Regions from separate parts of the Cryobacterium sp. TMS1-13-1 genome, predicted to be linked through region 1. Evidence: predicted binding sites of a transcription regulator. Region 1 holds the regulator's gene; the other holds the start of a gene.

What was found. The regulator HrcA, encoded in region 1, represses chaperone genes, less so after heat shock. The targets are predictions, from matches to a motif close to TTNGCACTCGNNNNNNNCGAGTGCNAA.
Region 2: the regulator HrcA is predicted to act here: its motif matches at 2,001-2,027, upstream of groES (co-chaperone GroES).

What each region holds. Positions count from the first base shown of each region.
Region 1 is NZ_SOGX01000010.1:742,672-750,516, reverse strand. It holds gene lepA (translation elongation factor 4) at 1-1,730, shown strand, start outside; gene E3T31_RS12860 (DUF1990 family protein) at 1,736-2,386, shown strand; gene hemW (radical SAM family heme chaperone HemW) at 2,407-3,630, shown strand; gene E3T31_RS12850 (DUF4870 domain-containing protein) at 3,640-4,047, opposite strand; gene E3T31_RS12845 (DUF4870 domain-containing protein) at 4,219-4,692, opposite strand; gene hrcA (heat-inducible transcriptional repressor HrcA) at 4,931-5,950, shown strand; gene dnaJ (molecular chaperone DnaJ) at 6,034-7,140, shown strand; gene E3T31_RS12830 (16S rRNA (uracil(1498)-N(3))-methyltransferase) at 7,142-7,845, shown strand, end outside.
Region 2 is NZ_SOGX01000009.1:183,601-191,445, reverse strand. It holds gene E3T31_RS09095 (DUF4190 domain-containing protein) at 1-334, shown strand, start outside; gene E3T31_RS09090 (hypothetical protein) at 365-760, shown strand; gene E3T31_RS09085 (class I SAM-dependent methyltransferase) at 769-1,974, opposite strand; gene groES (co-chaperone GroES) at 2,099-2,395, shown strand; gene rarD (EamA family transporter RarD) at 2,517-3,461, shown strand; gene E3T31_RS09070 (hypothetical protein) at 3,550-4,257, shown strand; gene E3T31_RS09065 (ABC transporter substrate-binding protein) at 4,385-5,686, shown strand; gene E3T31_RS09060 (ABC transporter ATP-binding protein) at 5,879-6,646, opposite strand; gene E3T31_RS09055 (ABC transporter ATP-binding protein) at 6,633-7,523, opposite strand; gene E3T31_RS09050 (branched-chain amino acid ABC transporter permease) at 7,573-7,845, opposite strand, start outside.

The sequences.
Region 1 (7,845 bases):
AGATCACCGGCGTCGTCGACGAGCGTTCCATGCGGGCCCAGTACCTGGACCGCATGGACATCGAGCGGGAACGCGGCATCACCATCAAGAGCCAGGCCGTGCGCATGCCGTGGGAAATGGACGGCGTCACCTACGCCCTCAACATGATCGACACCCCCGGCCACGTTGACTTCACCTACGAGGTCTCCCGCAGCCTCGCCGCCTGCGAGGGCGCCATTCTGCTGGTCGACGCGGCCCAGGGCATCGAAGCCCAGACCCTCGCCAACCTCTACCTCGCCCTCGAGAACGACCTCACGATCATTCCGGTGCTCAACAAGATCGATCTGCCGGCCGCCGATCCGGAGAAGTACGCCCGCGAACTCGCGAGCCTCATCGGCGGACGCCCCGAAGACGTGCTGCGTGTCTCCGGCAAGACCGGCGCCGGTGTTGAAGAGCTGCTGAACCTCGCCACGACGATGATTCCGGCGCCGAAGGGTAACCCGGATGCCGCCGCTCGCGCCATGATTTTCGACTCGGTCTACGACAGCTACCGCGGCGTCGTCACCTACGTGCGCATGATCGACGGCCACCTCAAGGCCCACGAAAAAATTCAGATGATGTCGACCAAGGCGACCCACGAGATCCTCGAGATCGGCGTCATCTCGCCCGAACCCGTGGAGAGCAAGGGCCTCAAGGTCGGCGAGGTCGGCTACCTGATCACCGGTGTGAAAGACGTGCGCCAGTCCAAGGTCGGCGACACCATCACGACCGCTGTGCGCCCGGCTACCGACGCGCTGCCCGGCTACGACGAACCGCAGCCCATGGTGTTCTCCGGCCTGTACCCGATCGACGGCAGCGATTATCCGGCGCTGCGCGAAGCACTGGACAAACTCAAGTTGTCTGACGCCAGCCTCGGCTACGAGCCGGAGACATCCGTCGCCCTCGGTTTCGGATTTCGCTGCGGGTTTCTCGGCCTGCTGCACCTCGAGATCATCACCGAACGCCTCGAACGTGAATTCAACATCGACCTCATCACCACGGCGCCGAGCGTGCCCTACGAGGTCACCACCGACGACAAGCGCACCATCACGGTGACCAACCCGAGCGAGTACCCCACCGGTAAAATCGCCAAGGTGCTCGAACCCATGGTCAAGGCCGCGATTCTCGCGCCGAAAGACTACGTCGGCGTCATTATGGAGCTCTGTCAGAGCCGCCGTGGCACCCTGCTCGGTATGGAATACCTCGGCGAAGACCGGGTCGAGATTCGCTACTCGATGCCGCTCGGTGAGATCGTGTTCGACTTCTTCGACATGCTCAAGGGCCGCACCGCCGGCTACGCCTCGCTCGACTACGAACCCTCCGGCGAGCAGGAGGCCGACCTGGTCAAGGTCGACATTCTGCTGCAGGGCGAACAGGTCGACGCGTTTTCTGCCATCGTGCATCGGGACAAGGCCTACGCCTACGGCGCGCTGATGACCGGGCGCCTGCGCAAGCTGATTCCGCGCCAGCAGTTCGAGGTGCCCATTCAGGCCGCGATCGGCGCGCACATCATCGCCCGCGAAAGTATCTCGGCGATGCGTAAAGACGTGCTGGCCAAATGCTACGGCGGTGACATCTCGCGCAAGCGTAAGCTGCTGGAGAAGCAGAAAGAGGGCAAGAAACGCATGAAGATGGTCGGCCGGGTCGAAGTGCCGCAGGAAGCCTTCATCGCCGCGCTCAGCGGCGACATCGAGACCAAAGACAAGAAGTAAAGCGGATGCGCAGGGCCACCTTCACCGACGCCGCCGTCAGCTACGCTGCCATCGGCGGTACGCTGGCGCCCGACCTGATGAGCTATCCGCCCAAGGGCTACCGGCCGATGGAGCAGAGCGTCAGGCTCGGCAGTTCGCCGGAACGCTTTGAAGCCGCGACGAAGTTGCTGATGACGTGGGGAATCCAGCGCGGCAGCGGCATGGAGGTGACCGACCTCGAAAACGGAACCGGCGTGCAGTACACGCCGGTGACTTTTCAACCCGACGGCACGCCGGCGGGTGGGCAGCAGCATCCGGTCAATGAAGCGACCTTCGCTGAGGATGGCACCCCGTATATTGCGAACGGTATGACGGCCACACTCCAGATGCGGGTTGGACCGATCCACGTGACCGCGCCGGTGCGGGTCGTCTACGTGATCGACGAGGCCGCCCGCATCGGGTTCGCCTACGGTACCCTGGCCGGTCACCCGGAGAGTGGTGAGGAATCGTTCATCGTCGAGCACCGTGAGGACGACTCGGTTTGGTTGACGATCCGCTCCTTTTCGCGGCCGAGCACCTGGTATTACCGACTGGCCTGGCCGGTGCTGCGCTTTCAGCAGGCCAAATTCACCAAGTTGTATCTGCGGGCTTTGCACCCCGCGGGTGCGATCAAATAGAACGTACTGGAGCACCACCCATGGCCGGACCCCACCCCATCGGCGACCCGGCACCCGACGACGGCCTTCTGCCGGCCTCGGCAGCCGTCAACGCCGCTGAACGCGATTTCGGCGTCTACCTGCACGTGCCGTTCTGCCGGGTGCGCTGCGGCTACTGCGATTTCAACACCTATACCGCGACCGAACTGCGCGGCGTCAAGCAGAGCGACTACGCCAGCCAAGCCGTGCTCGAGGTTGAGGCCGCCAGCCGCATCCTCACCGCATCGGGCGTGCCCGAACGCCCGGTGGCAACGGTGTTCTTCGGGGGAGGCACTCCCACGCTGCTGCCGGTCACCGACCTTGCGAAAATGCTCGGCGCCGTGCGCGACCAGTGGGGCTTGACCGACGACGCCGAAGTGACCACCGAGGCGAACCCCGACTCGGTCGATGCCGCCTACCTCGGCGCCCTCGCCGAGGCCGGCTTCACCCGGGTGTCCTTCGGCATGCAGTCCGCGGTGCCGCACGTGCTGGCGACCCTGGAACGCACCCACGACCCGGAGCGGGTGCCCCTCGTGGTGGACTGGGCCCGCGCCGCCGGCCTCGACGTGAGCCTCGACCTCATCTACGGCACGCCGGGAGAGTCGCTCGCCGACTGGCGCACCAGCCTCGAACAGGCGCTCAGCCTGCACCCAGACCACCTCAGCGCCTATTCGCTCATCGTCGAAGACGGCACCAAACTCGCGCGGCAGATTCGCCGCGGCGAGATCGCCCCGACCGACGACGACCAACAGGCCGACTTCTACGAACTCGCCGACGAACTGCTCGCCGCCGCCGGCTATGACTGGTACGAGGTTAGCAACTGGGCTACGAGCGACGTGCACCGCTCCCGCCACAACCTCGCCTACTGGACCGGCCAGGACTGGTGGGGCATCGGCCCCGGCGCCCACAGCCACATCGGCGGGGTGCGCTGGTGGAACGTCAAACATCCCGCAGCCTATTCAGAGCGGATGCTCGGCGGCCTGTCCCCGGCAGCCGGTCGCGAAACGCTCGACGCGCCCACCCGCGAACTCGAGGGCATCCTGTTGCAGAGCCGCATCCGCACCGGTATCCCGGTCGCATCGCTGTCAGCGGACGGACGCCGAGAGGTGGCCGGCCTGATCGCGGACGAGCTCGTCAACGCCAAAGCTGCCCTCGCCGGGACCATTGAACTGACCCTGCGCGGACGGCTTCTGGCCGACGCCGTGGTGCGGCGGCTGAGCGACTAAGAGCGTGCGCTAGCTGAAAAATCTGATGGTCAGCGGGTAGGAATACCCCTGGCCGCGGTTGGCCGCGAGTGCGGCGAGGATCGAGAAGATGATGCCGAGCACCCAGGCCACCGGCACAATCAGGTAGCCGATCAGGATCGCCGTCAACGCGGTGCCCACCACATAGACGATCATCAGGGTGATCTGAAAGTTCAAAGCCGTCGCACTGTGGGCACGAACGAACGGCCCACGATCGCGCAGCACGAGATAGCCGATGAGTGCGGGAACAAAGGCGAAGAGGATGCCGCCGACGTGAATCAGGGTCGCCCACATCTTCTCGTCGGCCGGACTCATCGGCGTCGGCGGGACGCTCTGCGCGTACGGGTTTTGCGGCGGGGTGGATTCATACGGATTTGTGCGTGAATCGTTCTCGGACATGCGGTCTCCTGTTCGAGCGTGGTCGGTCTGGACGCGGTGGATCTGGCGATGGGTTGCCGACGACATCCAGGGAAGAACCATTGCGTGCAATAGCACTGTGTGGGGTCGGACAAGCCAAGCCAGACCCCTCCAGACTAACCGTCCGAGATGCGTATTGGACCGGGCCGCGCGCTACTTGATCAGGCGAATCGCGACCGGATACCGGTAGTTCTGGCCGTCCTTGGCCTTCAGAAACCCAATGATCGAAAAGATGACTCCGGCCACCCAGAGCAGCCAGGTCAGGCCGATGAGCAGGCCGCCGATTCCGAAGGTGACGATCGCCAGGATGAACGAGACGACATTTATTGCGACGTATCCGATCACGAGGGTGATCTGAAAGTTAAGCGCCTCCTTCGCCTCGGTATTGGTGAGGCGGCCGCGGTCCTTGAAGACCAGCCAAATGATCAGCGACGGAAGAAAGCTCAGGATGCCGCCGAGGTGCGCAAACGAGGCCCATTGCCGGTCGTCGGCCTCCGAGAGTGGGGCTGCGGCTGTAGGGGGGCCGTATGGGCTGCCCGTACCGGGCTGCTGGCCATACGGCGGCTGCCCAGCATTAGGGTCACGGTAGTTGGAATCACCGGGAGGTTGTGCCTGTGGATCGCTCATGATCGTGCCTTTCACTGAACTCCGGAAGGAGCGTATAGCGGTAATTAAACGCTCGGTTCGCGATACTGGCAATGGGTGCGCTCAGCCGGAACACGGCCGGTCGCGATAGTATTGGCAGTCAGTGGATGCGAGTGCCAACGACGTGCCGGCAAACCTGCGTTCCGGCGTGCTCGAGGCGCGCCGACCCGGGGCATCCGCTCAATTGAAGCTGGACCGGAAAAAGAGGAAGGCGGGCGAAATGGTTTCCGACCGTGGGCTCGATGTGCTGCGCGTCATCGTGCAGGACTACGTCGCGTCCCGCGAACCCGTCGGCTCCAAATCCATCGTCGACCGGCATTCCTTCGGTGTTTCCGCCGCGACCATTCGCAACGACATGGCCCTGCTCGAAGAAGAAGAGCTGATCGCGGCGCCGCACACCTCCTCGGGGCGTATCCCGACCGATAAGGGCTATCGGGTCTTCGTCGACCATCTGGCCGACCTGCGTCCGCTGACCCCGGCCCAGCGTCAGGCCATTGAAACTTTCCTGGGTCACTCTGCCGACCTCGACGAGGTCCTCGTGCGCAGCGTGCGTTTGCTCTCGCAGCTCACCCACCAGGTCGCGCTCGTGCAATACCCCTCGCTGTCCCGCGCCAGGGTTCGGCACATCGAGTTCGTGCCGCTGACCGAGACGCGCATCCTGTCGGTGCTGATCACCGATTCTGGCGGGGTCGAGCAGCGGGTCATCGACCTGCCGCGGGCATTCGACGAACAGACGCTCGGCGAACTGCGCGCCCGACTCAATGTCACGGTCGTTGGACTGGGCATGGCCGAGGCGAGCGTCGCCCTCGCCGCGAGCGTCTGGCCGGGATCGCCGGCGCTGCAGCCGATCGTCGACCTGATCACGCGAACCGTCGCCGACCAGGTCGGAGCCAACCGTCAGGAGAAGCTCGTCATGGCCGGGGCCGCAAACCTGGTGCGCACCGAAGACGACTTCTCCGGCAGCATCTATCCGGTACTCGAAGCTATCGAAGAACAGGTCGTGCTGCTGCGGCTGTTCGGCGAGATGGAGACCGACCAGCACGGCGTTTCGGTGAGTATTGGCCGGGAGAATGCGGCCTTCGGCCTGCCGGAAGCGAGCGTGCTGACCAGCGGCTATACCGCAGGCGGCAACCTGGCCCGGCTGGGCGTGCTCGGGCCGACCCGCATGGACTATTCCAACAATATGGCGGCCGTACGCGCCGTCGCCCGGTACCTCTCCCGCCTGCTCGGCGAGACCTGAACTTTGTGCCATTTAGACTCTGTGCCATTTAGGCTCTGTGCCATTTCGAACAACCATCATCAAAAAATCAAGGAGAGCCACCTTTGGCTGACCATTACGAAGCGCTTGGCGTTGACCGCGACGCGACCACCGACCAAATCAAGAAGGCCTACCGTCGCCTCGCCCGCGAGCTGCACCCCGACGTGAACCCCGGCGCCGAAGCATCCGAACGGTTCAAGAGCATCACGCACGCCTATGACGTGCTGAGCGACGCCAAGCAGCGCCAAAAGTACGACCAGGGCGGCGGCCAGAACGGCGGCTTCGACGGGCAGAACTTCGGCAACTTCGGCGACATCTTCGAGACCTTCTTCGGCGGCGGCGGCGGCAGCAGCCGTGGTCCGCGCTCGCGCCGCGAACGCGGCCAGGACGCCCTGATTCGAGTCGACCTCGACCTCGACGAGGTCATCTTCGGCACGCACCGCGACCTGGAGGTCGACACGGCGATCGTCTGTGAGACCTGCAAGGGCTCCTGTTGTGCGCCCGGCACCTCGCCGATCACCTGCGACATCTGCCACGGCACGGGCAGCATCCAGCGCGCCGTGCGCTCCCTGCTCGGGAACGTGATGACGTCAAGCCCGTGCGGTTCCTGCCGCGGTTACGGCACCATCATCGCCACCCCGTGCATGACCTGCTCCGGTCAGGGCCGCATTCGCGCCCGCCGCACCGTTCCGGTCGACATTCCGGCCGGCGTCGACACCGGCCTGCGCCTGCAGATGCCCGGCAGCGGCGAAGCCGGCCCGGCTGCCGGTCCCAATGGTGACCTGTACCTCGAGATGAAGGTGCGCCATCACGACGTGTTCAGCCGTGACGGCGACGACCTGATGTGCTCGCTCGACGTGCCGATGACCAGTGCGATTCTCGGCACCACCGTCACCGTCAAGGCTCTTGACGGTGACATCGAGGTGGAGATTCGCCCCGGATCGCAGAGCTCAGAGGTACTCACGATCAAGGATCGCGGCATCACTAAGCTGCGCGGCAGTGGCCGCGGCGACCTCAAGGTCGGCATCCACGTGCTCACTCCGACCAAGCTCGACCACAAGGAACGCGACCTGATCGAACAGTTCGCAGCCCGCTACGCGGCTCCGGCACCGACCCTGAGCCAGTACCAGCAGGGCTTGTTCGCGAAGCTGCGCGACCGGTTCCTCGGCTGACGTGGCACATTTCTACCTGCAGGAAACGCTCCGGGCGGCGCAGTGCCGCCCGGGGCAGGTGGTCACCGTGGACGGCGCCGAGGCGCGGCACGCGGTCACGGTGAGCCGGGTGCGCCCCGGGGACCGGCTCCGCCTGGGTAATGGGGCCGGGTTGCTGCTGGAGGGAGCCGTGCTGACGGCGGACGCTCTGCAGTTGACCCTCCTCGTCGATGACGCGAGCGAGACGGCGGCGGCGACGCCGCGCATCCGCTTGGTGCAGGCCCTCGCCAAGGGTGACCGGGACGAACTGGCCGTTCAGGCCGCCACCGAACTCGGCGTCGACGGCGTCATCCCGTGGTCCGCAGCCCGCTCCATCACCAAGTGGGACGGCGCGAAGATCGCCAAAGGCCACGAACGCTGGAGCAGCATCGTGCGTGAGGCCAGCAAACAGTCGATCCGAGCTTGGCTGCCCGATGTCGCCCAGCTGACCAGCACCAAGCAGCTGGCCGTTTTGGCCGCCACGACACGGATGCTGCTGCTCGACCCGACCGCGACCGGTCGCCTCACCGAGGTGGCCGTCCCCACCGACGACCGCGACATTCTGCTCGTCGTCGGCCCCGAGGGCGGAATAACGCCGGCCGAACTGCTCCTGCTCGAGCAGGCCGGCGCGAGCCAGGTACGCCTCGGCGACACCGTGCTGCGCACATCGACCGCGGGGCCAGCCGC
Region 2 (7,845 bases), on a different contig from region 1:
TACGCAGCCCTCCGCCTACGGCCAGGCTCCCGCGTATGGTCAGAATCCCGCGACCGGTCAGAACCCGTATGGCCAGCAGAACCCGCAGGACAAGTACAACGTTCTGTCGATCATCTCCCTCGTCACGTCGATCCTCGCGATCTCGATCGTGGGCATCATCACCGGCCACATCGCCCTGAGCCAGATCAAGAAGACCGGCGAAAAGGGCTACGGCCTCGCCCTCGGTGGTCTGATTGTCGGCTACCTCGGCTTCGTCGTTGGAATTTTGGTGCTCATTGGTTCCATCGGGCTGCTCGTCGGAATCGCCAACAGTGGTGTGAGCGAGCCCTACTAAACCCACCCGGTTCGCAGCACGAGGACAGCAATGAGTACACCGCACCAGGATTCCGACACGCATCGGGATTACACCCGTGCGCCCGCGCCCCCGGGCAGCCAGCTCAGCTGGGAATCGACCGTCACCGCCCCGACCGAGTTCGTGCCGTACAGCTACACCGAAGCGGAGGTGCGGCGCATCACCGGCCGGCGCCGACTCTCGGTCGCCTCCGTCGTCTGCGGGTTCGTCGGGCTCGCGCTCGGCGTGCTCGGAGTGTTCGGCCTGCCGATCGCGCTCGTTGCGATCGTCCTCGCCCTGATCGCGCGCACCACCGAGCATCGGGCGCGTGCCCTCTGGAGCAGCGGCCTGGCGAGCGGCATCGTCGGGATTCTGCTCGCGGCCGGCTGGTTCGTCTACATCAGCCAGACCGTGCTGCCCCTGCTGTAGGCCAACCGTTAGCGCACGCGCTCCACGAGCAGCGCGACCCGATGTCCGGCCACCCGGGTCAAAATCAGCGTCGCGACTTCCGGCCCCTTGAGCTTCAACCGGGTGCGCAGCGTCGCGGGATCAACGTCGACGCCGCGCTTCTTGATCTCGAGCGTTCCGATGCGGCGCTCGAGCAGCGCGAGCCGCAGCTTCTTCTCGTCGAACGACAGCGTTTCAAGCACCCGAAAGGCGGTTGCGAACGGCGTGGGCACCAGAATGTCGTTGGTCAGGTAGGCGATTCCCTCGCTCAGCATGCTGGCCTTCATCGAGCGGGCCAGATCGCCGATCAGTCGCGCCCGAATGACCGCGCCGTCGGGTTCGTAGACGTAGTGGCCGAGTTCGCCGACCGGCTCGTCCTCGCTGTCGGCATCGTTGCTCAGCTCCTGCACGCCATCCCGGGTCAGCAGCAACGCCGATCGACGGATGCCCGGGCGAGCGAGAGCGCCGAACCACAGTCCCATCTCCACCACCTGGCCATCCACCGACACCCACTGGGCCTCCGCGTCGACCGGAATCTGGTCGCGATCGTGGCCGGGCCCGAGCTTCATGCCGAGCGGTAGCGTCGCCGCCAGCAGGTAGGCGAAGTCGAGGGAGGGGGAGTAATCCTCGGAGCGGGTGAGCCGCTTGGTGTTGCTGTGCCCGCTCGTGCGCCGGGCCGGATCGAGCCAGACCGCGTCGAAATCGGTCAGATCAACCGTCTCGGCGTCGGCCTGCAACGCGGAGGCATTGGGGAACGGGGCCAGGTTGTAGCTCGCAACCGTGGCCGTGACCTCGTCGGCGTCGACGGCCACGACCGGCAGATCCATCGCGGCGAGGGCCATCGCGTCGCCGCCGATGCCGCAGCCGAGGTCCGCGACCCGCGGCGCGCGGCCGAGGGTGGCTTCAAGCCCGGCGAATCGCCCGGCGTGCAGTGCGGCAACCCGCAACCGGGTCGCCTGTTCCAGACCGGCCTCGGTGAACAGCATCCGCTCGGCAAATTCTCCAAACTTGGCCACGGCTTTCGCCCGCAGTCGCGACTGGCTCAACACGGCCGACACGAGTCCGGGGGCGTGCCCGGCCTTGCGCAGCTCGCTCACGAGCTTCAGCACATCACCGTTTGCCTCGTAGGGCGGCAGGGAATCCAGCAGCCGTAAACTCGCGGGGGAGAGCAGCTCAACGAGCTCGGTTCGATCCATTCTGCAACGGTACCAAACGGCCCGATCTGGCACTCACGTTGCGCGAGTGCCAGCATCCCCCCTAAACTTCACTTGGCACTCTCGCTGTGAGTCTGCTAACCCAAGTCTTAGAAAGAGGTCAACCGTGTCGGTCTCCATCAAGCCGCTCGAGGATCGCATCGTCATCAAGCAGGTCGACGCAGAGCAGACCACCGCATCAGGTCTGGTCATTCCTGACACCGCGAAGGAAAAGCCCCAGGAGGGCGAAGTTGTTGCAGTCGGCCCCGGCCGCATTGACGACAACGGCAACCGCGTTCCCCTCGACATCGCCGTCGGCGACAAGGTCATCTACTCCAAGTACGGCGGAACCGAGGTCAAGTTCGGTGGCGATGACCTGCTGGTCCTCTCCGCTCGCGACGTGCTCGCTGTGGTCGTGCGCTAAGTAGGTTTCATCACTACCTAGCCTTCAGACTGAAATTGGTCTTTAGACTGAAACTCCCGGATGGCCTGGCCATTCGGGAGTTTTTGTTTGCGCAGTTAGTGTCTCGGCAGGGAGAATATTTATGACGGATGCCGCCGCACCGGCCGATTCGGCCGCTCGCGCCACCCACCGCACCGGCCTCGTCTTCGGCGGCCTGGCCTACGGCCTCTGGGGCGTGCTGCCGCTCTACTTTCTGCTGCTCATCCCCTCCGGCGCCTTCGAAATCGTGGCCTGGCGGGTGCTGTTCTCCCTCGTTTTCTGCGCCCTGATCATTACTGTGACCCGCACCTGGACCGTGCTCGGGCGAGCGTTCAAGCAGCCGCGTCTGGTTTGGACCATGGGCCTGGCCGGTGCGTTCATCTTCGTCAACTGGCAGACCTACGTGATCGCCGCGACCACCGGGCACGTCGTCGAAGCGGCCCTCGGCTACTTCATCAACCCGATCGTCACGGTGCTTCTGGGCGTCTTCGTGCTGCGCGAACGGTTGCGCCGCCTGCAGTGGGTGGCCATCGGCATCAGTTTTCTCGCCGTGATCGTGCTGGCGGTCGGCTACGGCTCGCTGCCGTGGATCTCGCTCATCCTCGCGTTCTCCTTCGGCTTCTACGGGCTGATCAAGAAGCGCGTCGGCCCGAACGTCGACGCCGTCACCGGCCTCACCCTCGAAACGGCCTGGCTGGCCCCGGTCGCCATCATTCAGCTTCTGGTCGTTTCCGGCATGTCCGGCCTCACCTTCGGCACCGTCTCCGGCTGGCACACGGCTGGCCTGCTCGCGGCCGGGGTCATTACCGCTGTTCCCTTGCTGCTCTTCGCCGCCGCCGCCCGGCGCCTGCCGCTGACGGTACTCGGACTCATTCAGTTCGTCGCGCCGGTCATTCAATTTCTCGTCGGCGTAGTCGTTCTGAACGAGGCGATGCCGCTCGAACGCTGGGCCGGATTCGCCCTGGTCTGGGTGGCCTTGATCATACTGATGGTCGATATGGTCGCCTCCGGCCGCGGACCCCGTCGCAGCGCGCTTGAGCCTGCCTAATACCGTCCGATCTAGCTCCGAACCCCCGTCCGGCCCAGCCGATACGCTGAACCGACACGTCACCTCAGCTCGTACCAAAGGATTTTAGATGCCCCGTCGCACGCTCACCGTCGTCGTTCTGCTCGGCGCCCTGGCCCTCACCGGCTGCACCAGCACGACCCCGGCCGTGACGAGCACGACCCCGGCCGCGGTCGTCACGGCCGCTCCGAGCGGTGACGGAACCTTGAGCATCGGCACCCTCTTTCCCACCACCGGGGACAATGCTGCGAGCGGCGCAGCGCAGGTGGCAGGCACCGAGCTCGCCCTGCGCGACATTCTGGCCGAGCAGGCGACGCCGACGCAGCCGATCCAACTCGTGCATCGCAACTCGGCCGGTGACCTCGCCGCCGCCTACGCCGACCTCGCCGCTCGCGGCGTTGACCTGGTCTTGTGGGACGCGACGACCGCGCTGCCAGCGGATGCGCACAGCTCCGTTGGCAGCGCCGCTCTGGTATCACTGGGTGACTTCGCCAACGGTGGCACACCGCTCGCCGCAGACGAGGCATTCACCGTGCGTCTGAAGACCGCCGACCCGGGACTGAACGCCACCTCTGGCAGCGCGGAGGCCTACGACGGTCTGATCACGGCCGCCCTGGCCGCCGTGATCACCGGGGACGACGGGGGCGCATCGCTCGATGCCGGCTGGCCGCAGGTGATTTCGGGAATGGCCGTCTGCCTCTCCTGGGGCGAATGCGTGTATGCGCTGGGGCAGGAGCAAACCATTGATTATCAGGGTGTGACCGGTCGCCGTTCGTAACGATTTGATCGCTTTACCCGGTTGTAACACGCACAGGTAGGTTTCTGTGTCTTTGATTGCCTAATCTGTCACCACGGCAGTCAATCGGCTGACCAGACTTACCTCTCGTTATCTATCAAGGAGCAACATGAGCGTATTCGCGAAGGCCTCCGCCTCCCGCTCCGTTCGTACCCTCGTTACCGGTGTCGCGCTCGTCGGCGTGAGCGCACTTCTGCTCACCGGCTGCAGCAACGACGCTGGTACGGCACCCAGTGATTCTGCGGCGCCGTCGGCGGATGCCGCAGACTTCAATACGGTTGAGGCCGGTGACCGCGACCTGACACTGAAGATCGGCACCATCCTTCCGCAGAGTGGTGGACTGGCGTTCCTCGGCCCGCCCGAAGAAGCCGGTGTACAGCTCGCCGTGAACGACATCAATGAAGCGGACCTCGGCATCAACGTTGAAGCCATCTTCCGCGACTCGGGCGACACCACGACCGACACCGCCACCGTATCGGTGACCGACCTCCTCTCGCAGGACGTCACGGCCATCGTCGGTGCGGCTTCCTCTGGCGTCTCTAAAACCGTGATCGACCAGATCACGGGCGCCGGCGTCGTCCAGTTCTCACCGGCCAACACGTCGCCGGACTTCTCCACCTACGCCGACAACGATCTGTACTGGCGCACAGCGCCCTCAGACCTGCTGCAGGGTGACGTGCTCGGCACCCAGATCGCCGATGACGGCAACGCCACCCTCGGACTCATCGTGCTTAACGATGCCTACGGGACCGGCCTGGCCAAGGCCGTTCGCGAGTCGTTTGAAGCCGCTGGTGGAGAAATCGTAGCCGAGTCGCTCTTCAACGAGGGTGAGTCCAACTTCGCGTCGCAGATTGCGGAGGTCACCGCTGAGGCGCCCGACGCCATCGCTCTGATCACCTTCGACCAGTCCAAGGTGATCGTGCCTGACATTGTCGCCGGTGGTTTCGCCGGAGACAAGCTGTACTTCGTTGACGGCAACCTGAAGGACTACAGCGCTGATTTCCCAGCCGACATCATCACGGGGTCAAAGGGCACGCTGCCCGGCCTCGATGTCGGAACGCTCGGCGACTTCACTGAGCGCCTACTCGAGGTGGACCCGACTCTGACCGATTACAGCTACGCGGCCGAATCGTACGACGCCGTTATGCTGATCGCGCTCGCTGCCTATGCCGGCAACGACGTCTCTGGTGAGTCGATTGCCAGCTACCTGCGTCAGATCTCCGGCGGAACCGGTGACGGCACCACCGTCACCGACTTCGCAGCGGCGGCCGAAGCGTTGAGCGCGGGAGAGCAAATCGACTTCGACGGCTTCTCCGGTCCGGTCACGTTCGATGAGAACGGTGACCCGACCGAGGCGACGATCGGACTCTACGAATACAACTCCGACAACACGTACTCCCGCATCAACTAATCACCTCAGTTCGCTCTGAAGGGCTCCGGCTTCGGCCGGGGCCCTTTTGCGTATTCTGAGCCTGGCGAGCGACGGGCGAGCGGATGCGCCGGCTCGGCCAGCGGCATCCGCTCGGCAGGCCTGAGTGCGCACAGAAGCGGCGCCCGAGAGTGTCTCGGACGCCGCTGCTGGCCGGTGGGGGGAGTTTTGCTGCTAGTCCTGCCCGAGGGTGCCGAGGTACAAACCGATCACCTTGGGGTCGTTCAAAAGCTCACGTCCGGTGCCAGTGTAGGCATCGCGGCCCTGGTCGAGCACATAGCCGCGGTCGCAGATCTGCAGGCATCGACGGGCGTTCTGCTCGACCATAATCGTCGTCACACCGGCCTTGTTGATCTCCTTCACGCGCAGAAAGGCTTCGTCCTGGCGTACCGGGGACAGCCCGGCGCTCGGCTCGTCGAGTAGGAGCACGTGCGGGCCCATCATGAGCGCGCGGCTCATGGCGACCATCTGGCGTTCACCGCCGGAGAGCGACCCAGCGCGCTGAGACATCCGCTTGCCGAGCTCCGGAAAGATCTCGGTCACGAACTCGAGTCGTTCGACGAGGCCCTTGGGCTTCAGAAAGATGCCCATCTCGAGATTCTCTCGAATGGTCAGCGTCGGAAAGACGTTGTTGTTCTGCGGTACGAAACCCACACCCTGCGCGACCAGCTTGTTGGCCTTGAGGTTGGTGATGTTGTTGCCGCGGAGCAGAATTTCGCCCTCGCGCACCCTGACCTGGCCGAAGATCGACTTGAGCAGCGTCGACTTGCCGGCACCGTTCGGGCCGATGATGCCGATCAGTTCGCCGTCGTAGGCGGTGAGCGAGCAGGAGTTGAGAATGTTCACGCCGGTGACATAGCCGGCGGTGACGTTGTTGACCTCGACGACTTTTTCCCGGGTCTCGGTCGGGGACGGGGCGGCCAGCGGTTCAGCGTTCGTCATCGAGCAACTCCTTTATGGCTGACACGTTCTCGGTCTCGGTGCTGAGGTCTTCGCCGATGTCTTCGTCGTGGTGCTGGCCGAGGTAGGCGTCGATCACGGCCGGATTTCTCATGACCTCGTGCGGGTCGCCCTCGGCGACCACCTGGCCCTCGGCCATCACGATCACCCAATCGGCGATGTGCCGCACCATGTGCATGTCGTGCTCCACGAACAGAACGGTCATGCCCTGGGACTTGAGGTTCAAAATATGGTCGAGCAGCGACTGGGTCAGCGCCGGGTTTACGCCGGCCATCGGCTCGTCGAGCATTACCAGGGTCGGGTCGCTCATCAGCGCTCTGGCCATTTCGAGCAGCTTGCGCTGCCCGCCGGACAGGCTCGCCGCGTAGTCGTCCTTCTTGGTATCGAGCTTGAACCGGGTGAGCAGATCGAGTGCTTTAGCCCGGTTCTCCTCCTCCTGGTTGCGCCAGAGAAACGGCATCAGCGCGCGGAACATGTTCTCGCCGGTCTGGCCCTTGGCGCCGAGCAGCATATTGTCCATGACGGTCAGCAGCCCCAGGGCCTTGGTGAGCTGGAACGTGCGAATCTGGCCCATGCGGGCGACCCGGTAGGCGGGAACGCCGGCCAGGGAGCGGCCGTCGAAGGTCCATTTGCCAGCGTCGGGCTTGTCGAAACCGGTCAGCAGGTTGAACAGGGTGGTCTTGCCGGCACCGTTGGGGCCGATCAGCGCGGTGATGGCGCCGCGCGGAACTTCGACGTGGTCGACATCCACCGCGGTCAGGCCGCCGAAGGTGCGGCGCACGCCGTCGACGACGAGAATCGGGTCGACCTTGCGGCACCCCGGTTCGGCATCGCCGACGTGCAGACCGGTCGTTTTGATCGGCTTCTGGGTGGGAACCGGCGGCTCGAGCGGAGCGGCCGAAACAGCGTTATCGGACAAAAGCCAACTCCTTTTTATTGCCGAAGATGCCTTGCGGTCTAAAGATCACGATCAACATAATCGCCACTCCCACCAGGATGAAGCGCAGCTGGCCGCCCTGGATCGCTGTCATAAACGGCAACCAGCCCGCCTCCACGGCTCGAGCGACGAAGCCGGAAAAGAACGACAGCAGCACCCAGAAGATCATCGAACCGATGATCGGGCCGAGCACCGTTGCAGCACCGCCGAGCAGCAGGATGGCGTAGATGAAGAAGGTCAGCGT